DNA from 3 places in the Pseudoalteromonas sp. MM17-2 genome. Region 2 is predicted to be linked to each of the others. Evidence: predicted binding sites of a transcription regulator. Region 2 holds the regulator's gene; each other region holds the start of a gene.

Region 1 (9,901 bases), on a different contig from region 2:
CGAATGGTAATGTTAAGACGGATGCTGTTCTGAGGTGTGGCGGTTTCTTTCACCTCGGAGCTGACCACGCTGGTTTTTATCGTAGGTGGAGTGGAGCGCGATTTTAAGGCGATAGCGGAAACATTGTGACGCACCTGCTTATTCACCGCACTGAGACGCTCAAATGGTACTTCTTTATCGGAGCCGCTTTTTTTCAGGGCTTTTTGAAATGCTTCGTCAACGGCTCTGACCATACTCTCTTTGCTGATCCGCACATCTCCGTTACGTTGGCGCTCTGTTACTTTATCCAATGCGGCACGGGCTTCTCTGTCGAAATTATGTTGAAAGCTTTTCGTACGACTGAGAATATCTTCGTCATCGAGTGCTTGGTTAAAGTGGCTCATCAAGGCTTTGTGAACATTGGCGGGGCTGTCTAATTCGGCATTTTTAGCCGGAATGTGCTGATTTATGGTCAATGGCATATCTATGGTCAGCTCAGGGACGCGCACCCGAGGTAGACTCATGCCCTCAAGTAAGGGGTGATCTTTGTAATATTCGGCTACGGCAGCTGTTTCTTCGTCGGCAAGGCGGCGTGCGTGCACTAAGCTTATCATCAGCGATCCTAGCACCTCACTTAATTCACTCATGGCGTTTCCCTCTTAGTGAGTTAGATAAGGGGGCGCAGCCTAAGGCTTTGCCCCCTATGTTAGTTAATGTGGCGTTATGCCGCCGATTCCACTTCAGTAATAGAGTTCTCTAAAATGCCTAACAGTTTCTCCGTTCCCGCTGGAAGCTCGTCTTGAACGGCACGAACATTAACAGACAGGCTGTAGGTACGCTCAATTTTCGATGAGCTTGAGCTCGACTTCTTGTACGAGTAGCTGGCGCTGAGTTTAGCTGATACTGGCCCCCAACCTGCTTTCACCGAGAGCTTACTATTGAGCTCATGAGAGGAGGAAGTACTGGACTCCTGCACTGAGTTTATCTTTGCGTTAAAAGCAATAGTGGTCTCTTCAACGCGAATAAATGGAATGGGTAACATGGTTAAGATGGGTACGGTAAGGTCGAATTTCTTCGGCTCTGTGCCGGTCACATTACCATCTCCATCTCGGGTTTCTACGGCCTTCATATAACTGAAGGTGATCATGGTGGGTTCATTGCTGTCAGCGTCAAAGCCGACAGATTTTATAAAATCTACCGAGGTCTGAGCCGATTGCGCTTGAGCGCGTACCACAGCATCAAGGGGGCCGCCAATCATAGATTTAAAATCAATACTCGATAGTTCGTCGCCAATAGCCATACAAATTCTCCTTTTTTTACGGCGCGGTTGAGGCTCGAGTTACACTGCCTACTCGAGATAGGTGTGTATAAAAAACACACAAGATTTATAGTGTATAAAAGGCAAGAGTGATAGTTAGTTTGTTAACTTTATTTTTACCTTTGTCCCTGTTAATTTCTAAGTTGTTCTTTTTAAGGGACTAAAGTGAAGGGGCTGTTGAAATGGTCAGAGCAGTGCGTCTGTGTGCAATGGGGCCAATTGACCAATCAGCCCCAGCCTTTGCTATTTACGCGTGTTATTTTGTTTACAGGTATTCAAGAAGTGGCGATAGACAGGGTTATCTTTCATTTCTTTTTTCATGGCCAAGTACATGGGGCGATTAAGACCCAATGCACCAAGGGGAATAGATTTTATTAACCCTTGCGCTTCATAGGGGGTAACAAGCCAATCAGGTAGCGCAGCAACACCCATGCCGGCGCTCACTAATTGGAAAATAAGCAAGCCTTGATCAACGCTTTTCAAGGTGCCATCAAAACGCGCGTTTTGGATAAAGTGTTTGAAAATATCTTGGCGCTCGCGAGGAATAGGGTAGGAGATAATGGTTTCGTCTTTTAAATCCAGCGCCGTGACATAAGCTTTATTAGCCAGCTCATGGTCGGGGGCAACGATCAGCTTGAGCTTAAAATCGAATAAATGCACGTACTCTAGGCGCTCTGGGTCACGTATATCCGAGGTTAATACCAGATCTAAATCGCCCTCAAGCAGCTCAGGAATAGCGTCGTAACTAAAACCACGTTCGTAGTCCACGTGAATGTCGGGCCAAAAGTTATTAAACTCTTTAATTGTCGGTAATAACCAGTGAAAACAGGCGTGGCACTCGACGCTCAAGCGTAATTGCGAAATTGGCTGATTTAAGCTCTCTTTCAAACGGCATTTCGCCGCTTCAACTTTTGGTAGTACATCATGCGCAAGCTCTAATAGCAGCATGCCTTGTGGTGTAAATCGTACCGGGTGGGTTTTACGCTCAAACAATTGGCAATCGAGTTTGTTTTCTAAGTCTTTGATTTGATGAGAAAGTGCAGATTGAGTTAAAAACAGCTCACGTGCGGTATTCACTAAAGAGCCGGTCTCTTTCAAGGTGGAAATAGTCTTGAGGTGTTTTATATCTATCATCTTTAGTAAATCTCATAAAAATTGTGAGCGGTGCTCAACGTGAATACAGTTTACTGCATCGTAATAGACATTTCAAAGTCTAGACGTCCATAATTGATGTATAAAATGTAAACGCAAAGCTAACCATAGATAAATTCCACTATAGCAACAAAAATGACAGCGGTGTCATCTAATTTGGCATTTACTTATAATTTTTAGCTATGAATAAAATTCACATTAATGGTGAGAAAGCTGCGGTTGCACAGTGGGGTAGAGAAATCTAATGTTTAGCCATCTATATAGCTAAACGAAGTTTTGTTATGGCATTAATACATAATCTTGGTTTCCCTCGAATCGGCAAGCAGCGGGCGCTTAAATTTGCCCTTGAGGCATACTGGGCAGGCACCATCGATCAGTCCACATTGCGAGCAAAAGGGGCTGAGATACGCAAGCAAAATTGGGCTTTGCAAGCACAGGCCGGTATTGAGTTGCTCCCCGTTGGTGATTTTGCATGGTATGACCATGTGCTCGCTACCACGGTAATGGTCGGAGCCGTGCCAGCGCGTCATCACAGCGCAGATAGCCACCCTCTCGATACCTTATTTCGTATTGCTCGTGGGCGAGCGCCCTCAGGGTGTGCCTGTGCCGCCAGTGAAATGACCAAATGGTTCGATACCAACTATCATTATATTGTGCCCGAGCTCAGCGCCGAGCAGCGCTTTTCGCTGACTGATTCAGAGTTATTTACCCAGGTCAGTGAAGCACAGCAACTAGGCTATACACCAAAGCCTGTGCTTATCGGCCCGGTGACCTATTTATACTTAGCCAAATGCGCCGATGAACCTTTTGACAAACTTGCGCTATTGCCTCAGTTACTTGAGGTGTATCAGCAGATATTGGACAAACTTGCAGCGCAACAGGTTCAGTGGGTGCAAATTGATGAGCCTATTCTCGCTCTAGAATTGGATAGTGCTTATCGCCAAGCCTTGAAAGACAGTTTTACGAGTTTATCTGGCCACGGGGTGAAGCTGCTATTGGCCACTTACTTTGATAATGTCAGCCATCATCTTGATGATATTCAAGATTACGCCATCGACGGAGTACATTTTGATTGGCTGGCGAGCACGGTGGATATACAGGCTTTAGATAAGGCCGTAGGCAATGAGCGAGTGTTGTCCTTAGGGGTTGTTAATGGACGTAACGTTTGGCGTGCGGATTTATCCTCGTTGCATGCACAATTACATCCTATTGCTGATCAGCGGGGCGAGAGGTTGTGGATAGCCCCTTCATGTTCATTGCTTCATACTCCGGTAGATTTAGAGCAGGAGCAGCAGCTCGACAGTGAACTAAAAAGCTGGTTGGCTTTTGCAACACAAAAGTGTCAAGAGCTGCAACTGTTACGTCATGCACTGCATAGCAGCGACACCACTGCCATTGATCGCTACAGTGCTGCGGTTAAGGCTCGGCAAAGCTCAACGCGAGTGAATAACAAGAGGGTGCAACAAAGTGTTGCGGCGCTCAGTGCGCAAGACGCACAGCGACAAGGTGCGTTTTCTAAGCGCTCGAAAACCCAGCGCCAAGCCTTGCAACTGCCACTATTACCGACCACCACTATCGGATCTTTTCCGCAGACCCAAGCTATTCGCCAAGCGCGGCGGGATTTTAAAAATGGTACTTTAGACTCCCAGGCGTATCACACGCAAATGGAAGCTGAAATTCGCTACGTCATTGAAGAGCAACAAGCGCTTGGTTTGGACGTGCTGGTGCATGGAGAAGCTGAGCGTAACGATATGGTCGAGTATTTTGGTGAACTGCTCGAGGGCGTATCCTTTACTCAGTTTGGCTGGGTGCAAAGCTACGGCTCGCGCTGTGTGAAGCCACCGATCATTTGGGGTGATGTGGCCCGTTCGCAACCAATGACTGTGCATTGGAGCCGCTATGCGCAGTCACTTACAAAAAAACCGGTGAAGGGCATGTTAACTGGGCCGGTGACGATTCTATCTTGGTCTTTTGTGCGTGATGACTTAGACAATCCCACTATAGCCAAGCAAATCGCGGTAGCGCTGCGTGACGAGGTTGTGGATTTGCAAAATGCGGGCATTGGCATTATTCAAATTGATGAGCCTGCTTTTCGTGAGCGCATGCCGTTAAAAACAAGTCATTGGCAAGATTACTTGGATTGGGCGACTTATGCATTTCGCGTGGCTGCCAGCGGCGCCGAGGATAAAACTCAGATTCATACCCACATGTGTTACAGTGAATTCAATGACATTATTGGCGCTATTGCTGATATGGATGCCGATGTCATCACCATTGAAACGTCACGTTCTCATATGGGGTTACTGAATGCCTTTGAACACTTTGATTACCCCAATGAAATAGGGCCGGGTGTGTATGATATTCACACTCCTAATGTGCCCGATGTTGCGTCGATAAAGACCTTAATTCACAAAGCTGCACAGAAAATACCTGTTGAGCGATTATGGGTTAACCCTGACTGCGGTTTGAAAACGCGACAATGGCAAGAAACCCGAGCTGCGCTTTATAACATGGTAGAGGCCGCAAAGGAGTCACGACAAGAGCTGAACTAAATTAAGGTCACTGTAGCGGGGTGGGCCTAGGCACCCCCGCTCAGCCTAGGTATTACCCCGCAGATTGCTTTACTTTCCCTTGTATCCCCCCTAAGATCACACAAATTTTTCAGTGGATAAGAGCAATGACAAGTACCCCGCAACGTATTACCCTCACTCGTCCTGACGATTGGCACATTCACCTACGCGATGGTGAACAGCTAAAAGATACCGTGCGTGATGCGAGCCGCTATATTGGCCGCGCGATTATTATGCCTAACCTAGTGCCACCTGCGACCTGTACCGAGACGGCATTAGCCTATCGTGAACGGATCATGGCGGCAGGTCCTAGCGCGCAATTTGAACCATTAATGGTACTTTATCTCACTGATAACACCACGCCTGAAGAAATTCGTAAAGCGAAAGCCAGCGGTAAAATTGTCGCGGCTAAATTGTATCCTGCTGGCGCGACGACTAACTCGGCTTCAGGGGTGACGGATGTTGAAAACATTTATCCTGTGCTTGAGGCAATGCAAGAAGTTGGCATGCTGCTTTTGGTTCATGGTGAGGTGACCGACTCCAGCATCGATATTTTTGACCGTGAAAAAGTGTTTATCGAAACCAAACTGAAAAAAGTGGTCTCTGATTTTCCTGAGTTGAAAGTAGTGCTCGAGCACATTACTACCCGCGATGCCGTGGAGTTTGTGCGCTCAGCATCAACCAATGTGGCAGCAACTATTACGGCTCATCACCTACTATATAACCGTAATCATATGTTGGCTGGTGGAATTCGCCCGCATTACTACTGTTTACCGATTCTTAAGCGTAATACCCATCAACAAGCCTTGATTGAAGCGGCTACCAGTGGCAGCGCGAAATTCTTTATGGGCACCGATTCGGCACCGCATTTAAAAGATAAAAAAGAAGCATCCTGTGGCTGCGCCGGTGCCTATACCGCCCATGCTTCATTGGAGCTGTATGCAGAAGCGTTTGAGCAAGCCGGTGCGATGGATAAACTAGAAGGCTTTGCCAGTCATTTTGGTCCTGACTTTTACGGCCTTGCGCGTAACAGCGATACTATTACGTTGGTGCGTGAACCCTGGAAAGTGCCTGAAAGTTATCCACTTGCCGATGACAAAGTGATCCCTATCTGCGCCGGTGAAACACTTAACTGGCAGGTTAAGGACTAAGAGTTTAAAGCCCGGTTTGATACCGGGCTTTTTATTGGCTATCCCGCCATGCGATGTCAGCTGCGCTGTTACTTTGATCTGCGTCAATAGCTGCTTCGCTGAGACGGTTCTGCGGACAATTGTCCTTATGAATTATGGTGGCTTTGACTAAGCTCTGGCGCTAAAATTAAGCATGTTTTTCGTGCTTAGCGCTACAACGAACAGGTGAAATTTACCATGCACTTACCTACAGTGGACTATCAGTCGCCCAACGCTCCAGCTGAATTTGTCGAGTCTCTTCGCAATACCGGCTTTGGGGTATTGACGAACCATCCGATCCCGCAGTCTTTAGTGGAATCAATTTATGAAAATTGGCAGGCTTTTTTCAACTCTGAGCAAAAGCACGAGTTTTTATATGATAAGACTACACAAGACGGATATTTTCCACCGGAAGTAAGTGAAGTAGCCAAAGGCTTCAATGTTAAAGACATTAAAGAGTATTACCACGTTTACCCTAAAGGTCGCGTCCCGGCACAACTAGAAGAGCAAATTCGTGAGTATTACCGACTTGCTAATGAGTTTGCTAGCGAGCTATTGAGCTGGGTGCAAGCGCACGCACCAGAAGAAGTACAAAAACGTTTTTCCATTGATCTTAAAGACATGATCAAGGACTCTGAGCAAACCTTACTGCGTATACTTCATTATCCGCCAATGACCGGTGACGAAGAGCCGGGTGCTATTCGCGCGGCGGCGCATGGCGATATTAACCTATTAACGGTTTTACCTGCAGCGAACGAGCCTGGCTTACAGGTGCAAACTAAAGAGGGTGGTTGGTTAGATGTGCCAAGTGACTTCGGTAATCTGATCATCAACATTGGTGATATGCTGCAAGAAGCATCAGGTGATTACTTCCCTTCGACCATTCACCGCGTTATTAACCCGACGGGGAAAGCGTCAACGAAATCACGTATTTCACTGCCACTGTTTTTGCATCCGCGCCCGGATGTGGTGCTCTCCGAGCGCTATACAGCAGATAGCTACTTACAAGAGCGTTTACGAGAGCTTGGCGTAAAGTAATTGGAAAAAGCCCGCATTAGCGGGCTTTTTCGTTATAGGGTGTTTAACAAGGCGCGGGTAGCGAGGCCGATGGCCAATGTTAAGGTGACACTTAATAAGGTGCCCAGCATCACGTATTCGGTCAGGTGCTTTTCTTTGCTATTGGTCAAATCGCCAAAGCGAAACACCGATTTAGCCGCTAACACAAAACCGACACCAGCGAGTTCATCAATCAGTACAAAGGTGAGCATCAGCACGCGCTCAAGTACGCCAATACTATGGCCCGCCTGTGGCAGCTGTTGCTCATTATGGCTACAAGGTAGCTGCCAGCGTTCCAATAACATGCGAATAGCCACGGAGCAGGGGTTTAAAACCAAGGCATAGGCAAGCAGCGTTACCCATAATGATTGTGTACTCAGCCCCTGACTCGCCCATTGTGTGAGGGTATCTGCATCACTGAGCCACAGGCACAGCGAAATGATCACCATTATGTGTGCGAGCTGATCAACGACAAAGGGTATAATACCGCCTCGAGTATAGGACTTTCCTACATCAATGAGCCAATGGCTGAGCATAATACTCAATGTAGCCAGCAACACGCCCGGCCACTCTCCTAAGCCGTAAATGTGCTCCCACGCAATAAGCACGGTGGCCGATAACGCGCCGTGAACTAACACATGCAGTGCTAATTTGGTTGATTTATAGTGGTAAGTGTTGCGATTGTGCACCCAGTGCATTGGTTGCAAATAAAAATCGGCAATAAAGTGCGCTAATAATAGCGCCAGTAGAAGTGCTATTTGCTCATCCATAAGCATGTTCCTTTGCGGCTACGGCTATAAATTCATCAACGAGGTGGTAGTTGCCAGCGTTAAGTAGCTTGGTGGCGTTTTCTCTTGAAGTTTCAAGCTCTTTGGCTATGGTTGCATGGTCATTATTACGTAACCAATGGTACAAATACAAGGCTTGTGCTTGTTTGGCACTGGTGTGACTGATCAGGTTATCTATAAAGCGAATATTCAATACAAAACTTGGGCTCATGTCTATTTGGTGTAGACTAAGACGTAGACGCATATTTTTTATATTATCTAAGCCCGTCCCCGAGAGGAGTAGCGCTGGACCGGTGGCGGTTTTTATGTCTTTGCGGTAGTTATCTATCGGGCCCCATGCCTCACTAATGCGTGCGTCCAGAGCTCGGGCACGTAAAAACAACCGCAGCATAATGCTGGCTAGCAAAGGGGTGGGGCTTTGGCTAAGAATACATTGGAAGGCATCACCGCGATAAATGCTAAAGTCGCCATCGAAGCGTTCACAGATAGCGCGTAGCCCTTGCTCTAGGCTATATAATGCATTGTCATAGTCGTCACTGCTTAGCTTACGAGAGTCGACGAGATCACCGCTTAACACAGTGTAATAAGAAGGTGTTTGGGGCATAAAGGAACTCTCAATGGTTACATTCTGTTAAGTAACTAATTAAAGTTACATGTACTTAGGTAACTCAATATAGTTACATAAACCCGTTGATGCAAGGAAACACACGCAAGTCGAGCGGTAAGGCAGATGGTAGGAATTATTTATTCTAGTATTCTCGATTGATGGAACTAATGAATTCATATATGCTGATGTCTTAGCTATCCTGCTAGAATTAAGAAAAGACCAATAAAAACAAAGTAGTAACCTAGTGAATAGAATTAATTAGGGAAAATTTAAAAAAATTAATGACAACGCTGTCATTAATTGTGTAACATAATTTCAACATGGGTTGAGGAAGAGCATACGCGCTACAAAAACGATAAAGCGTATTTGCGAATACATTAACAAGGTTAGAGGTCGTACAATGATGGCGAAGAGTGCGAGTCAAGAGCAATTATTTATAGGCATAGATGGTGGGGGAACCAAATGCCGGGCGACCATTTACTCCGCCCAACGGGGAGTACTGGGTACCGGTTTGGGCGGCCCTGCAAATCCATTACATGGTCTTGAACGCACTTTAGAGTCGATTATGGTGTCTACTCAGCAAGCGATGCGTGATGCAGGCCTACGGCTAGAGAGCGTGCATCAATTAGTGGCTGGTTTAGGCTTGGCAGGGGTTAACCTACCCAGTCTATTTGAGAAAATCAGTGAATGGGAACACCCATTTCAAAAAATGTATTTGACCACCGACCTGCATACTGCCTGTATCGGCGCACATGAAGGCGGTGACGGGGCAGTGATTATTACCGGTACTGGCTCTTGTGGCTTTGCCTGTGTTAAAGGTCATAGTGTGAATTATGGCGGCCATGGATTTGCTCAAGGCGACAAAGGCAGCGGTGCATGGCTGGGTCTTGAAGCACTCAAGGCGGTGTTATTAGATTTGGACGGATTAGGTCCGCAAACTCGCCTGAGTGAGATGTTTAAATTGCATTTTAATGCCAGCTCAGCAATGGGAGTTGCAGAGCAAATGGCGGGTCAACCCTCAAGTAGCTACGCCAAACTCGCGCGTATGGTCATCGAGGCGGCTCATGATGGTGATATGGTCGCGCTCACCATAGTCAAAGACGGTGCGCGCTACATCAGTAATTTGGCTAAACGATTATTAGAAATTCACCCTCCACGTTTATCTATGATTGGCGGCTTGTCTGAACCCATGCAAAAATGGTTAGATCCTGATATAGCTAAACGTGTTGAAGTGCCTCGTCAGCCACCCGAGATGGGCGCTG
Region 2 (9,901 bases):
AAATTGAGCTTGGTAATCGTGCCTTTGGCATCGGTGCTGCAGCACAAGTGTACTATGGAAAGCCTCTACAAGAGCTTGATTTAGCGCAAATGGCTATGATTGCGGGCCTACCCAAGGCGCCTTCTGCACTTAACCCTATCCGCAACCCTGAGCGTGCTAAAAATCGTCGTAACGTCGTGTTAGGCCGGATGTTAGATGAGGGCTACATCACTCAGGCTGAGTTTGATGAGGCAACTAACAAACCGATTACCGCCCGTTTCCACGGCGCCGAGATAGAGCTTTATGCGCCTTATATTTCTGAGATGGTGCGTGCCGAGTTGGTTGCTCAGTATGGCGAGGAGCAAGCCTATAATTCAGGTATGCGAGTCTACACCTCGGTAGAGTCAAAAGTGCAGCAAGCAGCTCAGCAAGCATTGCGTGATAATCTATATGCTTATGATATGCGCCATGGTTATCGCGGCCCCGAGGCCGTGCTATGGGATAGCGAAACCGAAGCTCCTCTTGACGAACCACAGTTAATTGCCCACTTACAGGGCCTTAACCCACTCGCCGACTTACATGGTGCAGTGGTGATGAGTGTGGACGAACAATCCGTTGAAGTACTTAATGAATTAGGTGAACGGTTCACCATAGAGTGGAACGGATTAAAATGGGCGCGCAAATTTATTACCCAGTCTCGTCAAAGTTACGCTCCGAAGAGCGCAGCCGATATTCTCTCTGCAGGTACACAGATTTGGTATCGTTTCGACAATGACGGCCGCCCGCTGTTAGCGCAAGTTCCCGAAGCATCCAGTGCACTGGTCTCTATTGACCCTAAAGATGGCCGCATAAAGGCGATTGTCGGTGGCTACAGCTTTGAACAAAGCCAGTACAACCGAGCGGTTCAGGCAAAGCGCCAAGTTGGCTCTAACATCAAGCCCTTCATTTACTCAGCGGCGTTAGAGCATGGTTACTCCTTAGCAACCATTATTAACGATGCGCCGATAAATCATTGGGATAAAAGCCAAGGTGTTGCTTGGCGACCCAAGAATAGCCCAGCTAAATATGTCGGCCCGATCCGTGTTAGACGTGCCTTAGCGCAGTCAAAAAACGTGGTTTCAGTCAGGTTGCTGCGCGGCGTCGGTGTAGACCCTGCCGCTGAACACTTACTCAAGTTTGGCTTTCATGATGAAGATATTCCGCGCAATGAAACCCTGGCGCTGGGGAGTGCGTCATTAACACCTTTAGAATTAGCTCGCGGTATGAGTGCTTTCGCAAATGGTGGGCATTTAGTTGAGCCTTACTTTATTACCGAAATACAAAGCGCCGAAGGCGAAGTGCTAATGCAAGCTCGCCCCTATAAGGCCTGCTCTGAAGAGCAAAAGCGCAGCAATGAAATGTTTGCAGAGCTGGCAATGCTTGAGCCCAGCGGCGCCAGTGAGAGTAACCCCGACAACACTGACAGCGCTGAGGCTACTGATACCCAGTTACCGCAATGCGCACCTCGGGTTATTTCTAAACAGAATGCCTTCTTAATTGCCGATGCGATGACCAGTGCAATTTGGGGTGGTGGCAGCTGGAAGCATGGCACCGGCTGGAATGGTACTGGCTGGCGCGCGACGCGGTTAAAGCGCCGTGATTTATCAGGTAAAACCGGCACCACCAACAACTCGGTCGATACCTGGTTTAGTGGCTTTAACGCCAATGTTATGACCACAGTATGGGTTGGCTTCGATAACCCAGGTAATCCGCTAGGACGTACCAGTTACAACAACAACTTAGGGAAAGGACAAACCTTTGGTGCCGAATCTGGTGCAAAAACAGCGCAACCGGCTTGGATTGATTACATGCGTGTGGCCCTTGAAGATGAGCCTGCGGCCCCTATCGAGCCACCCGAAGGACTGGAATCAGTACGAATTGATCTAAAATCAGGATTATTAAGTCATCAAAACGACCACACCAGCCGCTTTGAATACTTTATAAAAGGGACTGCCCCCACTAAGTATGTGGAAAAAGCGCCGCCGGTGATCTTCGAAACTCAAGGGCATGATGAACCTGAGCTGCCCACTGAAGACGAACTCTTCTAAATAAAAAAAGCCAAGCAATAATGCTTGGCTTTTTTATTACCCTGTTACCGCATTAACTAAGACTCTCAATAAGCCAGTAGAGATCTGAGTGGACACCTGCAGCGGTGACCTCTTTCCCTGCACCTGGGCCTTGAATAACCAAGGCATTCTGCGCATACCAGCGACTGTTGATGACAAAGATATTGTCGCCCGGACTTAATCCCGCTAACGGGTTGGATTGTGCCACTGCAACAAGACCCACTTGGGCTTTTACCTTGCCATCAACAATGCGTAAGTCAGCGTTGTACCTCAGTACCTTTTGCTCGGCTTGCGCCTGCTGTGCGTGGGTGCTAACAAAGTCATCAAGTAAGGCAATATTATCGAGAAAATCCTGCCAGCTCCCTTTTGCTAAAGACTCTGGCATCAGTGGGCTTAGCTCAATATCGTCAATGTCCAACTGCAAACCCAACTCGCGTGCGAGGATCAACAGCTTACGTTGTACATCTCGGCCGGATAAATCTTCACGTGGATCGGGCTCGGTAAAACCTAGCTTTTGCGCCGCAAAAAGCAGCTCAGAAAAAGCTTGGCTGCCATCATAGTGACTGCATAGCCATGATAACGTCCCAGAAAACACACCTTGAATACGGGTGATGTCATCGCCACTACGCTGCAAATCAGCTAATGCAAAGTTAATGGGTAGCCCAGCGCCAACACTGGTGTTATAACGCCATTTGAGATTGCGCTCTGCCAGCTCGTTACGTAACGACTGATACCAACTATGTGGCGCTGTTCCGGCATACTTGTTGGCACTGATCAAATGACAGTTAGCTCGCACAAAGTCAGGGTAAAGGACACTGAATGACTCACTGGCGGTTATATCAATGACCACCTTGTGTTCGTAATCAAGCTCATTGAGGCGTTCGCACAACTGCTCGCTTTGATAGGGAACCGCTTGTTCTAACCATTGACCTTGCCAATTCTGCGGGTCTAACCCACAGGGGTCAAACAACATGCTGCGACTTCGCAGTAGACCAACCAGTTTTACCTCAAAATGCTGCTCTAAACGCGCTAGCTGCTGCGTAAACTGTTGTAAAAACACACTGCCCACATTTCCAAGGCCGGCGACAATCACGGCAATTTGCTGATGTGCGCCAATTAAAGTGCGATGTACCTTGCCTAAACTATCGGCATCAATGATTTGATCGGTCAGTACCAAGGCGTAGTCTTGATCGCAGTGGCTAAAGCGGATAGTTAAGTTAAGTTGCTCTAAGCATGCCAGCATTTCTTGGTAGCCTTGCTGAGTATACTGGTTTGGGCTGACTAAGGCGCACCCATTGAGATTTGACTCAACGAGTTGTCCACGCTCTCCCAGCTCACGGGAAATAAGAGTGCTATGGGCGCTGGGTACAATCAAAAAGTCTATACCCTGCTGCTGAAAATGGCCTATGGTGTGCTGTATAAGCTGGCTTAACGTTGCCAGTTCATCCACTTTAAGGCTCGACACACGATATAGGTCAACGCCCTCTATGGTGGTCAAAAAACGTTTATGCTTACAGTAACCTTCGCGGACAATCTCAGTGCCACTGGCATCGCTGTCATAGGAGCTACGCACCGATAGCTTAATCGCGCTACCTTGCAAAGGCGACAGCGTTTTCGCATGCAATACCGGATTACCTAACTGGGCAAGGCGGTTGGCTTGGCCACGACAAATTTTTTGATACTTTAAGGCATCGGCTACTTTACGTGGGTCGGTGCTGAAAACCCCCTGCGTGTCGGTCCATATGCAAACTTGTTTGGCGTTGACATAACGGGCCAATAAAGTGGCGCTGTAGTCACTGCCATTGCGTCCCAAGGTGACTGTTTGCTGGTTGCTATCGGCGGCAATAAACCCCGTTACGACGTTGATTTTATCCCTGGCAATATGGCGCTCGCAGAGCTTTTCATTGTCCAAATGCAGTAGTTGCCCTTGGTGCATACACAGTAGCTGCCGCGCATCAAGATCTTGCGCAGCATAGCCTAACTGCTGCAAATAGGTCGCCAGCAAGCGGGCCGACCACAGTTCACCATGGGCTAATAAGGACGCCTCATCTAAGGTGTTTGTCTGCAATTGCTCAGCTATGCGCTGAAGCTCACTATTAAGCTGTGATTGCAGAGCGTGTGCTTGGTGCGCTGCTAATAGCTCATCAATAAGCTCATGCTGATGGGTGCGTAGCAACTGCAAGACATCATGATAACCATGGCTATCGTGCTGTTGATAGGCCTGCCACAACTTCACTAGCGTATCCGTGGTTTTGCCCGCCGCAGAGACCACCACCACGTCACCGAGTTGGCTGTTGCCGATAACAATATTGGCGACCGCATGGTAACGCGCCGCGTTGCTGAGACTCGAACCACCAAACTTATGTACAACCTGAGTCATAGTATCCTCTTATTTGCTTGCTAACGCGTTAAAAGCGGCATCTAAGTCATCGATAAGATCTTGCTTATCTTCAATACCTACAGAAATCCGGATAAGCGTGTCGCCGACCCCAGCCTCAAGTCGAGCGGCCTTGTCCATGCCCGCATGAGTCATGGTCGCGGGGTGACAAATAAGGCTTTCCACCCCGCCCAACGATTCCGCTAAGGTAAACTGCTGTACTGAGGTGAGGAATTTTGCACTGTCTTGCAGCTGGCCTTTAATGTCAAAGCTCACCATACCGCCAAAGCCCTGTTGCTGCGCTTTTGCCAAGTCGTGTTGTGGGTGCGAACTCAACCCTGGGTAGTAAACTGACTGCACACTAGGATGCTGTTCAAGGTATTGAGCAATCGCCAAGGCATTTTCTTCATGCTGCTTCAGGCGCACTTTCAAAGTACGCAAACCACGCAGGGTGAGATAGCTATCGAAAGCGGCGCCGGTAATACCAATATTATTAGCCCACCATGCCAGCTCTTCACCTAACTCTTTGGTTTTGGTGATCACCGCACCACCGACCACATCGGAGTGACCATTGATATATTTAGTGGTCGAATGCACCACCACATCACAACCCAATAACAACGGGTTTTGTAAGGCGGGAGATAAAAACGTGTTGTCGGCTGCAACCAGCGCGCCGATGCTCTGCGCGGCATCGCACACTGCGCGGATATCCGTGAGTCGCAAAATGGGATTACTGGGCGTTTCAATCCACACCAGTTTGGGTTTGGCGGCCACTAAGCGTTGGTAACAGTTTGATTGAGTGAAATCGATAACCTCGACCTTAAGCAACCCTCGCTTGGCTAAAGAGGTAAATAAGCGATAACTGCCGCCATAACAATCATGGGGGATCACTAGCGTGTCATTGGGTGTCAGTAGCTGCGTCACTAGATGCACTGCGGCCATACCTGTCGCGGTGATAATTCCGTGCTCTCCCCCTTCTAGTTGCGCTAAGGTTTGCGCCAAAATATCCCGATTGGGATTACCACTACGACCATAATCATATTCGCGTTTGCTATCAAAATCAGCAAAGGAATAGGTGGTCGATAAATGAATGGGTGGCACCACCGCACCGTGGTGCTTATCGGCATCAATACCATGGCGCACGGCGATGGTGTCTTTTTTTAGTTGTGACATATTTGCCCCCAATCAAGAAAATAGATGTTTAGACGTCTAAAAGGTTAAATTAACACAATTTAGAAGTCAAAACATTTATACGTCTAAATAGCTAATTTATGAATATTTGACTATCCTTACCAACGCGATAAAATTTCGCCCTTATTGATGCCTAAGTGACCAAAAATAAGACGCAAATTATGGCCAAGTGGAATGGTGAATACATTCACCCTTATGCGGAGCATGGAAAAAAAGCCCAACAGGTAAAGAAAATTACCGTTTCCATCCCGCTCAATGTTTTAAAAGTATTAACCGATGAACGTACTCGCCGCCAGGTGAATAATCTTCGTCACGCCACCAACAGTGAGTTGCTGTGTGAAGCATTTCTACATGCCTTTACTGGTCAACCGCTGCCAAATGACGAAGATCTCCGAAAAGATAATCCGGAGAAGGTACCTGAAGAGGTGAGAAAAATTATGGAAGAAATGGGTGTGGAAGTGCCTGTTATCGGAGAGGACTAACAAAGACAAGCAAGTTTAACTAACCCCTGAGCATTAGGCCTCATTGCAGGAGCTAGCTTAGTGTTGTTCATACATGTCGCAAGTCGGCCTGTATGAAAAGCGGTTAGTGAAGCAATTGCTCTTTGCAAGCCATAAAAAAACCCAAGCACTAAGCTTGGGTTTTCTTTTTTCTAGCGCTGAGTAGTAAAGTGATTACTCAGCCATATAATTCGCTGGCATATCAATTTGCGCAACACCTGAGTCCACAGCCGCCTGCGCCACGGCTTTCGCTACGCGTGGCAATAATCGTGGATCCATGGGCTTGGGAATAATGTATTGCGCGCCAAACTCTAATTCGCTCACTCCAGATGCCGTTAACACTGACTCAGGTACTGGCTCCTTGGCGATGCTGCGAATAGCCTCTACAGCGGCAATTTTCATCTCATCATTGATAGCGGTGGCACGCACGTCCAGTGCACCACGGAAAATAAATGGGAAACACAGTACGTTATTCACCTGGTTCGGGTAGTCAGAGCGCCCAGTGGCCATAATTAAGTCTTTGCGCGCACTGTGTGCCACATCCGGCTTAATTTCTGGGTCTGGGTTAGAACAGGCAAAAATGACCGGCTTGTCGGCCATCAATTTAAGGTCTTCAGCTGAGAGCAAATCTGGGCCAGAAACACCAACGAACACATCGGCATCGGCAATAACGTCTTGCAAGGTGCGCTTATCGGTGTTGTTAGCAAATAATTGCTTGTATTCATTTAAGTCATCACGACGCGTGTGGATCACCCCTTTACGGTCAAGCATGTAAATATGCTCGCGCTGAGCGCCACACTTAATAAGCAGCTCCATACACGCAACTGCCGCTGCGCCAGCTCCCAAACACACGATCAAGGCATCACGAATATCTTTACCTTGAATTTCTAAGGCGTTTAGCATGCCTGCGGCAGTGACAATAGCAGTGCCGTGTTGATCATCATGAAATACTGGCACATTACAGCGTTCAATGAGCGCTTGCTCGATTTCGAAGCACTCTGGGGCTTTAATATCTTCGAGGTTAATACCGCCAAAGGTATCGGCAATATTTTCTACAGTGTTAATAAAGTCTTCCGTGGTGCGATGCTTCACCTCGATATCGATGGAATCAAGATTAGCAAAACGCTTGAACAGTAGCGCCTTGCCTTCCATGACCGGCTTAGACGCTAACGGCCCTAAGTTACCCAACCCTAAAATGGCACTGCCATTAGAGATCACAGCAACCATGTTGCCTTTGGCCGTGTATTTATAAGCATTGTTAGCATCGGCAGCGATTTCACGCACCGGCTCTGCAACACCTGGGCTGTAGGCTAAAGCGAGATCGTTAACGGTCTCGGCGCTTTTGGTGAGTTCAATGCTAATTTTTCCTGGAACGGGGTTAGCGTGGTAATCGAGGGCTTTTTCACGAAAGTCAGACATGAACGAGTATCCTGCTAGAAATGTATGTGAGAGTTCAGCTAGTTAAGGCAAACCATACCGCTTTTCTAAATATATTCAAGCAATATCAGGTCTATCCTGTTGTACGAAATTAAAGGGTTTTAAGCCCAAATTCATGCACATTATCTAAAGCTTTATGTGTAAATTTTGATATTCCATGCACTATAGGGACTTATGCATGCATAAAAAACCACCTAAAGCCATGCATAATGCTATATCCAAATAACTTAATATAACTAAAAAGAATACCGTTCGGATAACGAATCTTATTGTTCGCTAATAACAAAGTAAGTGAATTTTAGTGAACTTTAGCGTCATTATTGTGCTTTTTTTGTCACTTTAAATGAGCTAGAGCTTAAGGTGAAATGGCTAGTATGAATAATGGGGATGGATAAAAATCATAGACACAAAAAAAGCACCCGAAGGTGCTTTTCTCGACAAGCAAAGATTACTTCTTGCTGCTAAGCGCACCGAAGCGCTTATTGAAGCGATCTACACGACCACCTGTATCAAGGATCTTTTGCTTACCAGTGTAGAAAGGGTGACACTCTGAACATACGTCTAGGTGAATGTCTTTACACAGGGTAGAGCTTGTCTGGAATTTGTTGCCACAAGAGCACGTTGCGTTGATTGCTTCGTACTTAGGGTGGATACCTTCTTTCATGGGGGTTACCTCTAAATAGGCCGTATCGCTCTCCAAACCCGAAGTTTGGCACCATACGCGTTAGTTTCAATGTGCCAAAGCATGGATATAACCCGCTCAGCACCCTTAAGGCCGCGTATTTTATTTTACTCCTGATTAATGTTCAAGCTTTAATTGCGGCTATTCACTGCGCCATGAATTTAGTACATTAGCGCTATATTCTAGTTCTTGGGGCCTGATTTTTGTTGCCATCATCTCGCGATTCCAACAGCCACAGTAGCAACGCGACCCCGTGCTACCTTGAAGTAGCACTTAAGGTGCCCTTACACCGTAGCTTCGACTATTTATTGCCCATCGAGTTGCGCTCTCGCGCCGTGACTGTAGGGGTAAGGGTCAGTGTTCCTTTTGGTTCGCGTGTCCTGACCGGTATGGTGTTAAAGGTAAAAGCCAGCACAGAGATGCCGGAAGATAAAGTCAAAGCCGTTAAAGCCGTGCTCGATAGCACTGCCATTATTGATGACAGTCACCTACAGTTATTGCAATTTACTGCTCGCTATTATCATTATCCATTAGGTGAAACCGTCTTTACCGCTTTGCCAAAAGCGCTGCGTGAAGGCGCGGATATTGATAAAACCAGCATTAATTACCTGCAACTCACCGAGCAAGGGCAACAACAACCGACACTGCGGGCGAAAAAGCAACAAGCCTTGCTTAAGCAGCTAGCTGAATCAGGGAAATCGCCCACCACGGAAATTAAAGCTCTGGGCTACTCCAAAGCCACCATTGATGCCCTCATCAATAAAAAACTAATAACTCAAGCAGTTGAATTTGATAGTCAATGGCGCGAGCAGCCATTACAGGTGGCCAACAAACCAAGGTTAAACAGCGAACAAGCCATCGCCTGCACAACCATTAACCAATCCCCAGGCTTTGCCGCTTTTTTACTTGAGGGGATCACAGGCAGCGGCAAAACCGAGGTGTATCTGCAGTGCTTAGAGGCGGTTTTGCAACAGGGCAAACAAGCCTTAGTCTTGGTCCCTGAAATAGGCCTAACACCACAGACGGTAAACCGCTTTCGCCGCCGCTTCCCCAATACGCCAATTATGCTCTGGCACTCAGCGTTGACAGATAATGAACGTTTGCAAACCTGGCGGTTTTGCCAAAAAGGTAGCTGTGCTATAGTGATCGGCACACGTTCGGCGATTTTTATGCCGTTTTTACGCCTAGGCATGATTATTGTCGATGAGGAGCATGACGCCTCATTCAAACAGCAAGACACCCTACGCTATCACGCCCGTGATCTGGCCGCTTACCGTGCGCAACAGCAAAACATTCCCTTAGTTCTAGGCAGCGCGACCCCTGCCCTGGAAACACTCAACCGTGCATTGTCCGATAAGTACCAATTGCTCAGTCTCACTCAACGGGCACAAACCAGCAGTGACAATCAATTTGAACTCATAGACATTAAAGGTCAGCACCTTGAGGCTGGACTCAGCCATAGCGCCCTTGCCTATATCAAGCGTGAGCTGGCGAGACAAAAGCAAGTGATGGTGTTTTTGAATCGTCGCGGCTTTTCCCCTTCGCTCATTTGCCATGAGTGCGGCTGGCTCAGCGATTGCTCGCGTTGTAGCACCAGCGCGACCTACCACAAGGCCATGCGTCGTTTGGT
Region 3 (9,901 bases), on a different contig from region 2:
CCATAATTGCAGCTCTGAACTGTCAAAAAACATCCCTTGCTTATAAGCAACTGTTGCTGCTGTTTTTTCGCCTAAGCTATTATCTTTTCTGATACTAAAAGGCGCAGGTAACTCTTTCATCTTAAGTGAGGGCTTCCGTTTCTCTTTATAATAAGTGCCAGCCATCAGATAATGATCATTAACCAATAACTTATCCCCTAGGAAGCTAAGCTCATAGCCCGATGCAACTTCAGACACTTCATTTTTTGCATCGATTTTTACAACTTTTTCGTCGACTATCGCATACAGGTTCTCTCCATCTTCGGCTAGTTGACTAACCTGATGGGAAAAACTTAAGCTATCTATATCGCCTGTTTTTGTGTTTAGAAGAAAGGTAATATCCGCTGACAAAGTAAATACCAGTTGCTCCCCTGAAGGATGATACTCAACAGACTCATAATGATTTCCATCGAGCTCATATTGAGAAAGCAAGCTTACGCTGGCATTAACTTCGCTTTGAATTAAAAAAGCTATTAATAAATATACAATACGCATTATTTTGCAGAGATGTAACCATAAAAATAATTCAGAAAGTCTTTTACTGTAAGCTTATTACCTGCCCCCATTCCTCGAGGATAGAGCTGATGCACAGGTAGCTTCCCTTCCCTATATCCCCACGTAGCTAGAGTGAATTGCAGCTCTTCTTCCAATAATTCATCATAAGCCATATCAATTAGGTCGATAGATTTTCCCGCGACCGTTATGCCTGAGCTCAAAATAGCCCAATGGTTTGCTAGTGCATTCACTTTCGCGGCTTTAGGTTGCACTTTCATACCCCAAATTCGGGCCTAGCCACTTTTCGGCTTCCTCCAGCGTCATTCCTTGGCGGTTGGCATAGTCCTCAACTTGGTCTTGTTGAATCCCTGCCACGGCAAAGTATTTCGAATCAGGGTGTGAGAAATACCAACCCGAGACGGCGGCACCCGGCCACATCGCATAGGAGCTCGTCAGTTTCATGCCGATGCGCTCTTCAACACTCAGTAATTCCCAAATCTTAGCCTTTTCAGTGTGCTCTGGGCACGCTGGATAGCCTGGCGCAGGGCGAATACCCTGATAGTTCTCACGAATGAGCTGATCATTGTTTAACGCTTCGTCTGCGGCATAACCCCAGTACACTTTACGCACTTGCTCATGCAGGTATTCTGCGAAGGCCTCTGCAAGGCGGTCAGCCACCGCTTTGACCATGATTTTATTATAATCATCACCTTGGTCATCAAAGGCCTGGGCTAAGTCATCTTCTTCTAACCCGCCGGTCACGGCAAAGGCGCCAAAGTAGTCGGCAACACCTTTAGGCGCGATATAGTCGGCTAAACAATAATTAGCAAAGCCCTTTTTGTGCGTTTGCTGGCGTAACTGACACGAACGTAAAATCACTTCGTCACGCTGCTCGTCGCGGTATATTTCTATGTCATCGCCCACGCGGTTTGCTGGGAATAAGCCAATCACCCCTTTTGGTTGAATGCTGCCTTGGCGCGCAAACTCATCCAACATTGCATTTGCATCGGCAAACAATGAGCGCGCTTGCTCACCCACCACCTCGTCATTCATGATACGCGGGTATTTGCCGGCCAAAGACCAGGTCATAAGAAATGGCGTCCAGTCGATATATTGCCGTAAGGTGCTCACTGGCACCGAGTGAAACTCTTGGACTCCTAGCTGTTTAGGCACAGGCGGAGTGTAGTTTTGCCAATCAAGCTGGGCATGATTAGCGCGTGCTTGTTGCAAACCTATGGGCTTGGAGCGGGGTTTCTTGCGTGCTTGTTGCTCTCGCACTCGCTCGTACTCTGCTTTAGTTTTGCTCAAAAACTCACTTTTCGCGGTTTTACTTAGCAAACTAGATGCCACGCCCACCGCACGGCTGGCGTTATTAACATAAACCACACCGTTGTCATATTGGGGCTCAATTTTTACAGCGGTATGTGCCTTTGACGTCGTCGCGCCACCAATCAGCAACGGAATGGTAAAATCGCGGCGTTTCATTTCTTTGGCGACATGCACCATTTCATCTAAAGAGGGAGTGATAAGCCCCGACAAGCCTATAATATCGGCGTGTTCGTCTATCGCGGTTTGTAGGATTTTTTCAGCGGGCACCATCACCCCTAAATCAATCACCTCGTAATTATTACACTGTAACACCACGCCAACAATATTCTTACCAATATCATGAACGTCGCCTTTTACTGTGGCCATGACAATTTTACCGTTGGTTTCACCCTCTTGTTTCTCGGCTTCGATGTAAGGGTCTAAATAGGCCACCGCGCGTTTCATCACGCGCGCTGATTTCACCACCTGCGGCAAAAACATTTTCCCGGCCCCAAACAGATCACCCACCACATTCATGCCATCCATCAACGGCCCTTCAATGACCTCGATGGGTTTAGCAAACTGCTGTCGGCACTGCTCGGTGTCCTCATCAATATAATCTGTAATGCCTTTAACTAGGGCATGTTCTAAGCGCTTTGCCACCGGCCAACTGCGCCACTGTAAATCCTCAACTTTCTCAGCTTGCGCCATGCCCGAATACTTAGGCGCTAATTCCACCAACCGCTCTCCGGCGCCGGCATCTTTATTTAAAATCACATCCTCAACGGCGTCTCTCAGCTCAGAGGGAATATCGTCATACACCGCTAATTGACCAGCATTGACGATGCCCATATCCATTCCGGCTTGAATGGCGTGATACAAGAACACAGAGTGAATAGCCTCACGCACCGGATTGTTGCCTCGAAACGAGAAAGAGACGTTAGACACACCACCGGATACCTTGCAGTGCGGAAGGTTCTCCTTGATGCGGCGAGTTCCTTCGATAAACTCCACGGCATAGTTGTCATGCTCTTCTATGCCGGTGGCCACGGCAAAGATATTGGGGTCAAAAATAATATCTTCTGGCGGGAAGCCCAATTCATCGACCAAGATGCGATAAGAGCGCGCGCAAATAGCAAACTTCCGCTCGGCGGTTTCTGCTTGGCCACTTTCATCAAAGGCCATCACCACCACAGCGGCGCCGAAGCGCTTTAATACCTTGGCTTGGTGACGAAACGGCTGCTCTCCCTCCTTGAGGGAAATAGAGTTCACTATCGCCTTGCCTTGAATGCATTTTAGTCCCGCCTCGATTACTTCCCATTTCGACGAGTCCACCATAATGGGCACTTTCGAAATATCGGGCTCTGAGGCGATAAGGTTCAAAAAGGTGACCATGGCCGCTTTAGAGTCCAACATGGCTTCATCCATGTTGATATCGATAATCTGCGCGCCATTTTCAACTTGCTCACGTGCCACCTCTAACGCGGTTTCGTAATCTTCCTCGAGGATCAGCCGTTTAAAGCGCGCCGAGCCGGTCACATTGGTGCGCTCGCCGACATTGGTAAAAGTTGCAGTATTATTCATGTTATTGGCCCCTTAATTGAGATTACAGGCTTCAAGGCCACTTAAACGCATGCGCACCGGCAGCTCGGGCAAAGTACGTGGAGCGATGTTTTTTAGCCCATCACTAAAGGCTTTAATGTGCTCGGGCGTGGTCCCACAACAGCCACCAACAATATTGATAAACCCTTGCTCCCCCCAGTCGATGATTTCTTGTGCCATTTCCTCGGCTTCTAAATCATATTCGCCAAATTCATTCGGCAGCCCAGCATTGGGGTGCACCGAGGTGTAGGTTTCACAAATACTAGCCAACTCTTCCACATACTGACGCAGCAAATCTGGCCCTAACGCACAGTTCAAGCCAATGGAGAGCGGTTTAATATGGCGAATGGAATTATAAAACGCCTCGGTGGTTTGCCCTGACAAGGTTCGACCCGAAACATCGGTGATGGTGCCGGAGATCATCACCGGCAGAGTCACTCCAGCCTGTTCGAACGCTTCTTCTACCGCAAAGGAAGCGGCTTTGGCATTGAGGGTATCGAAAATGGTTTCAATTAAAATCAGATCGGCACCACCTTCTATCAGCGCCAGGGTCGATTCGATATACGCGGCCACCAGCTTATCGAAGGTGATATTGCGATAGCCCGGATCATTAACATCCGGCGAAATCGAGCAGGTTTTTGATGTTGGCCCCAGTACGCCGGCCACGTAGCGCGGTTTGTGTGGCTCGCGAGCGGTGAACTCATCGGCCACTGCGCGTGCCAGCCGGGCCGATTCGAGGTTAATCTCACGGCTTAGGCTCGCCATGTCATAATCTTCCATGGAAATGGTCGTGGCGTTAAAGGTATTGGTCTCAATAATATCGGCGCCCGCTGCCAAATATTCACGGTGAATTTGTGCTATCAACTGCGGTTGAGTGAGGCTCAATAAATCGTTGTTGCCCTTGACCAACACATGCCAATCTTGAAACCGCTCACCACGATAATCATGCTCTTCGAGCTTATGCTGTTGGATCATCGTACCCATGGCGCCATCTAAAATTAAAATGCGCTCGTTGAGGGCCAGTGTTAATGCATCACGTTTATTCGGCATAGTTGTTAGTCCTTACATCCTGGCTAACCAGATTAATATCATAGGGAGTGGTTTGGTAAACGTAGTAATTAAGCCAATTCGAAAATAGCAAAAAGGCATGGCTTTGCCAGGTTTTCGAGGGCTCTTGCGCTGGGTCGCCATTAGGGAAGTAGTTTTCTGGCATCGGTGCGTCAGCGCCTTTATCGCAATCACGTAAATACTCTTTTTTCAGGGTATCGGCATCATATTCAGGGTGTCCGGTGATATACACCTGCGAACCGCTCTGGTTCTTAAGTAAGTAAGCACCCACCCTTGGCGAGCCTGCTACCACGACTAACTCTTTACAGGCGTTTATCGCAGCAATATCAATATGGCCATAACGCGAATGCGGGACTAAGAAGCGATCGTCAAAGCCCCGGGTTAACGCCGCGTGGTCAAAATAACACTGATGCTCAAACACTCCGCACAACTTATTTTTCTGCAATTGACGCTTAAGTCCATGGTGATGGAAAAGCCCAGCGTGCGCCGCCCAACAACTAAATAGCGTCGAGGTCACATGGTGCTCCGCCCAATCAAAGAACGCTTGTAGCTCCGACCAATAACCTACTTCATCATATTCTAAGTGAGCCAAGGGCGCGCCGGTAACAATCAAGGCATCGTAATTATTGTCTTTAACATCTGAGAAATACTGATAAAACATATCCAGATGCTGCTCTGAGTTGGCGCTAGAGCGGTGCGTATCTAAACGCAGTAAGTCAACATTGACCTGCAATGGCGTATTCGCCAGCAAACGAATAAATTGCACTTCGGTTTCCACCTTATTCGGCATCAGGTTCAAAATAGCCAAGCGCATGGGCCGGATTTCTTGAGTCCGAGCGCGACTTTTTGGCATCACGAATACGTTTTCTTGGCGCAGCTCCATAATGGCTGGCAAAGCGTCTTGAACCGTAATGGGCATGGCGGTACTCCGAATTAGAAGATAAGAGGCTATTATGAACGCCACACTGGAAATTTCAACCTCTAGATGTTTAGACGTCCAAAATAAAGTTGCAGTGAATGAGTTAGCTGCAATAATGCCCGCGATTAATTAACTAAGAGTCGATGATGGGTATAGGTGAAATTGCAGCAATCAGTGCAGCCGTGGTTTGGGCCTTTTCTACCTTATTGTACAAAGGCTTCAGTCATCATCTTTCACCGCTGCAATTAAATGTAAGTAAAGGCTTACTCGCTTCTTTAATGATGGTGATTGCCATGGCGCTGCTTGGCGATGGGGCCATGCCAGTGCAGCTCACCTCATGGGGCTGGCTTATCGCCGGTGGGGTTATCGGTATCGCCATTGGCGATAGCGCCTACTTTGGCGCCCTGCGCAGTATTGGCCCAGCACGAACCTTAATAATCGAATCTCTCGCCCCAGCCTTGACTGGCATACTCAATATTGTGCTGTTAGGTGTGTACTTACCGCTACTGGCCTGGTTGGGCATCGCCATCACTTCGGTGGGGGTGATCCTCGCGGTATTACCTCAACGCCACTTGCCCCCAGTTGATAAGAAGTTTTACTTTCAAGGCGTGGCTTTCGCATTACTTGCGGCTTTGTGCCAAGCCAGTGGCATGGTGATGTCAAAAGGGGCTATGAATACTGAGTCGATGAGTAGCCTATGGGCCGCCCTTATTCGCCTCCTTGCCGGCACATTGAGCGTGGCTTTACTGGTAATGATTATAAAACGCAGCGACCTATACCAAGCCATTCGACTGCACGGTATTGATAACAAACGCTGGCTGCTCGTGGCTGTTTTTTTCGGCACCTTTGTTGGCTTGTGGCTGCAATTGGCGGCGGTGCAGCATACCGACCCGGCTATTGCACAAACTATTTTTGCCACCGCCCCGCTGATGGTCATGACGATTGGCTTTTTTAAACGCGAGCCGGTGACTTGGCGTATGATAGTGGGCGGTTTACTGGCGCTGGCTGGAGTGGCCATATTATTGGCAAATTAACGGGCCATTCGTTGACGCTTTCACCATAGAAACTCTACAATAACGGCAGTTTAAATTAGTCACATTGTAAAGGCTCCTTTCATGGTTTTACCTGATAAGTTTATTTTCTCGATGAGTCGCGTGTCAAAGGTGGTGCCACCTAAACGCACTATCTTAAAAGACATCTCTCTGCACTTTTTCCCTGGCGCTAAAATTGGTGTACTTGGCCTAAATGGCGCAGGTAAATCGACCTTACTACGCATTATGGCCGGCGTGGATAAAGATTTTGAGGGTGAGGCACACCCTCAACCAGGCATTAAAATTGGTTATCTTCCTCAGGAGCCTGAGCTTGATGAAAGCAAAACGGTGCGAGAAGTTGTAGAAGAAGCGGTCAGTGAAGTTAAAAATGCTCTTGATCGCCTTGACCAAGTATACGCTGAGTATGCCATGGAAGATGCCGATTTCGATGCGCTTGCCAAAGAGCAAGGCGAACTTGAAGCCATTATTCAAGCCCACGATGGCCACAACCTTGATAACGCCCTAGAGCGCGCCGCAGATGCATTACGACTGCCAGCTTGGGATGCCAAGATTGAGCATTTATCAGGGGGTGAGCGTCGCCGTGTAGCAATCTGCCGCTTATTGCTTGAAAAGCCAGATATGCTTATTCTCGATGAGCCTACCAACCACTTAGATGCCGAATCTGTCGCTTGGTTAGAGCGCTTCCTACATGATTATGAAGGCACTGTAGTGGCGGTAACCCACGACCGTTATTTCCTTGATAACGTGGCTGGCTGGATCCTCGAATTGGACCGTGGCGAAGGTATTCCGTGGGAAGGCAACTACTCTTCTTGGCTTGAGCAAAAAGACGCACGTCTGCAACAAGAGCAAAAAGCTGAGAAAGCAAGACAAAAATCCATCGCTCAAGAGCTTGAGTGGGTACGTTCAAACCCGAAAGGTCGCCAAGCAAAATCAAAAGCGCGTATGGCGCAATTTGCTGAACTACAACAAGGCGATTATCAAAAGCGTAACGAAACCAATGAGCTGTTTATTCCACCTGGCCCGCGCCTAGGTGATCAGGTCATTGATGTACAGGGATTAAACAAGAGCTTTGGCGACCGTGTGCTTATTGATAACCTTGATTTTAGCGTTCCCAAGGGAGCGATTGTCGGCATTATTGGTGCCAACGGTGCTGGTAAATCGACCTTATTCAAAATGCTCAGCGGCGAGGAAAAGCCTGATAGTGGTGAAATCACCCTAGGTGAAACCGTTGAACTCGCCACCGTTGACCAATTCCGTGGCAACATGGACGAGAGCAAAACCGTATTTGATGAAATCGCAGACGGTCAAGATGTGTTGAAAGTGGGCAACTTCGAGTTCCCAAGCCGTGCTTATGTGGGGCGCTTTAACTTTAAAGGCAATGATCAGCAAAAATACGTCAAAGACCTTTCCGGCGGTGAGCGCAACCGTTTGCACTTAGCCAAACTACTAAAAGCGGGCGGCAACGTATTGCTTCTCGATGAGCCAACCAACGACTTAGACGTTGAAACCTTGCGGGCGTTAGAGAATGCAATTCTCGAGTTCCCCGGCTGTGTCATGGTGATCTCGCACGACCGCTGGTTCTTAGACCGTATCGCCACTCATATTCTTGATTATCGCGACGAAGGCCAAATTAACTTCTTCGATGGTAACTACACCGAATACGAACATTGGTTGAAGAAAACCTTAGGTGCCGAGGCTGCACAACCGAAGCGCATTAAGTATAAAAAGATTGGTTAATTAACCACATAAAAAGGCCCCATCTCGATGGGGCTTTTTTGTGCCTTTGGCATCCACCGAAGTATGGCACTGTGATTGCGCTAACGCGCCACTACTTGATGACCATTGTGATATTTTTAGCTTATTGAAATAGCGAAAAAAGTCACTCACAGCCAAGGACAACCTCAAGGCTGGCTACTACACTGGAGGGAGACGCGCCAATACAGGAACTGTTATGGAAAACCGCAGAAACTTCACTCGTGTTATTTTTCAACGCCCCGCCCTCGTGGTATTTAATAACCAGCACCATGGCTGTCATTTACTTGATCTTTCCTTAAATGGCGCTTTGGTAAGCCATCCTGATGACTTCAACCCACAGTTAGGTCAAAGCGTAGAGCTTATTTTCCACCTATCTGGCAGTGATGTTGATATTGATATGCTTGCTGAAGTAGCTCACATTGAGCCGCAACACATTGGCTTACATTGTGTAAAAATGGATATTGACAGTGCCACTCATTTAAAACGCCTTATTGAACTTAACGTGGGTGATGATAAGCTACTGCACAGGGAGTTAGCGCAGCTTGCTGCGCCCGAACAATAATAACGATTGCAGTGAGAGCACAATAATGATCATGGAATCCATCCAGGGCTTTGTCCCTTTTATCATGTACTTTGGTTTAGGCTACCTACTTATCCTAGCCTTTCTATTCATCTACACCCTCATCACCCCGCATTGCGAATGGACCTTGATGAAGGAAAACAATGCCGCCGCTGCCACCGCATTTAGTGGTGCGTTCATTGGCTTCACCCTTCCGGTTGCCAGTGCAGCGGTGAATTCGGTCTCGTTGCTAGACTTTGCCATCTGGGGCGTTATCGCTGGCATCATGCAATTAGTGACCTTTTTCTTAGTGCGCTTATACATGCCCAAGCTGTCTGAAAAAATTGCCCAGGGCCATATGAGCGCAGGGGCATTTTTAGGGGTTGCTTCACTGGCCACCGGTATTCTCAACGCTGCCTGTATCACCTACTAAGGAGGCGGCAATGAAACGTACTAACAAACTTAAACTGACACTTATGCTCGGTGCCAGTGCCGGACTGAGTGGCTGCACCGACCCTGAAGAACCAGCACTATTATTTACCGATGTAGATGATTGCACCGACTTTGGCGTCGAACGCGATGTATGCCAAGCACAATACCAACAGGCCTTGGCTAATCACGATATTGAAGCGCCAAAGTACGCCAATGAAAACCTCTGTGAAAATGACTTCGGGTTTGAGCGCTGTGAGCAAGAAGGCAGTATTTGGCGACCCATTATGGCAGGCTTTATGATCGCCGCCGTCGCTGAGGCGGTGGATGAAGGTTTAGACCTTATGAAGAAGAAGAAAAAACGCAAAAAATACGCGTTTTTAGGGGGGAATTACTACTCAGGTGCGAAGCCCCTTTATCGCTCACGCGATGACTTTTTCAGCTTCCGCAATGCCAACAATGATTACATTGGCTCAGTCAACAATCGCGGCACCACTATGGTGAAAAAGTCTAAGGTTAAATATGCTTCTAAGCCCAAGCGCGTTACTCGCAGCCGAGGAGGCTTTGGCCGCCGCGCTTCATCACGTAGCTTTGGCGGTTAGATGTTTCGCCACCCTATTACTGAGCGGCCGGATTTAGCCGCTCAGGCCGATTATTTCGGCTTTGATTTTTGCC

What was found. Region 2 encodes MetJ, which represses methionine synthesis genes. Its sites were predicted from a motif close to TAGACGTCTAGACGTCTA; they were not measured.
Region 1: the regulator MetJ is predicted to act here: its motif matches at 2,504-2,521, upstream of metE (5-methyltetrahydropteroyltriglutamate--homocysteine S-methyltransferase).
Region 3: the regulator MetJ is predicted to act here: its motif matches at 5,495-5,512, upstream of metA (homoserine O-succinyltransferase).

Annotation. Positions count from the first base shown of each region.
Region 1 is NZ_JAKRFV010000029.1:2,101-12,001, forward strand. It holds gene MHM93_RS17825 (hypothetical protein) at 1-626, opposite strand, end outside; gene MHM93_RS17830 (DUF2589 domain-containing protein) at 701-1,279, opposite strand; gene MHM93_RS17835 (LysR family transcriptional regulator) at 1,541-2,431, opposite strand; gene metE (5-methyltetrahydropteroyltriglutamate--homocysteine S-methyltransferase) at 2,731-5,001, shown strand; gene pyrC (dihydroorotase) at 5,127-6,170, shown strand; gene MHM93_RS17850 (2OG-Fe(II) oxygenase family protein) at 6,387-7,226, shown strand; gene MHM93_RS17855 (DUF3307 domain-containing protein) at 7,259-8,014, opposite strand; gene MHM93_RS17860 (hypothetical protein) at 8,007-8,636, opposite strand; gene MHM93_RS17865 (BadF/BadG/BcrA/BcrD ATPase family protein) at 9,040-9,901, shown strand, end outside.
Region 2 is NZ_JAKRFV010000005.1:97,417-107,317, forward strand. It holds gene MHM93_RS06315 (PBP1A family penicillin-binding protein) at 1-2,066, shown strand, start outside; gene metL (bifunctional aspartate kinase/homoserine dehydrogenase II) at 2,119-4,464, opposite strand; gene metB (cystathionine gamma-synthase) at 4,474-5,634, opposite strand; gene metJ (met regulon transcriptional regulator MetJ) at 5,814-6,134, shown strand; gene MHM93_RS06335 (malic enzyme-like NAD(P)-binding protein) at 6,327-7,571, opposite strand; gene rpmE (50S ribosomal protein L31) at 8,038-8,253, opposite strand; gene priA (primosomal protein N') at 8,478-9,901, shown strand, end outside.
Region 3 is NZ_JAKRFV010000015.1:50,920-60,820, forward strand. It holds gene MHM93_RS12805 (hypothetical protein) at 1-534, opposite strand, end outside; gene MHM93_RS12810 (hypothetical protein) at 534-806, opposite strand; gene metH (methionine synthase) at 796-3,426, opposite strand; gene MHM93_RS12820 (homocysteine S-methyltransferase family protein) at 3,439-4,494, opposite strand; gene metA (homoserine O-succinyltransferase) at 4,484-5,431, opposite strand; gene MHM93_RS12830 (DMT family transporter) at 5,578-6,465, shown strand; gene ettA (energy-dependent translational throttle protein EttA) at 6,547-8,220, shown strand; gene MHM93_RS12840 (PilZ domain-containing protein) at 8,435-8,800, shown strand; gene MHM93_RS12845 (DUF350 domain-containing protein) at 8,826-9,230, shown strand; gene MHM93_RS12850 (DUF1190 domain-containing protein) at 9,241-9,828, shown strand; gene MHM93_RS12855 (glutathionylspermidine synthase family protein) at 9,829-9,901, shown strand, end outside.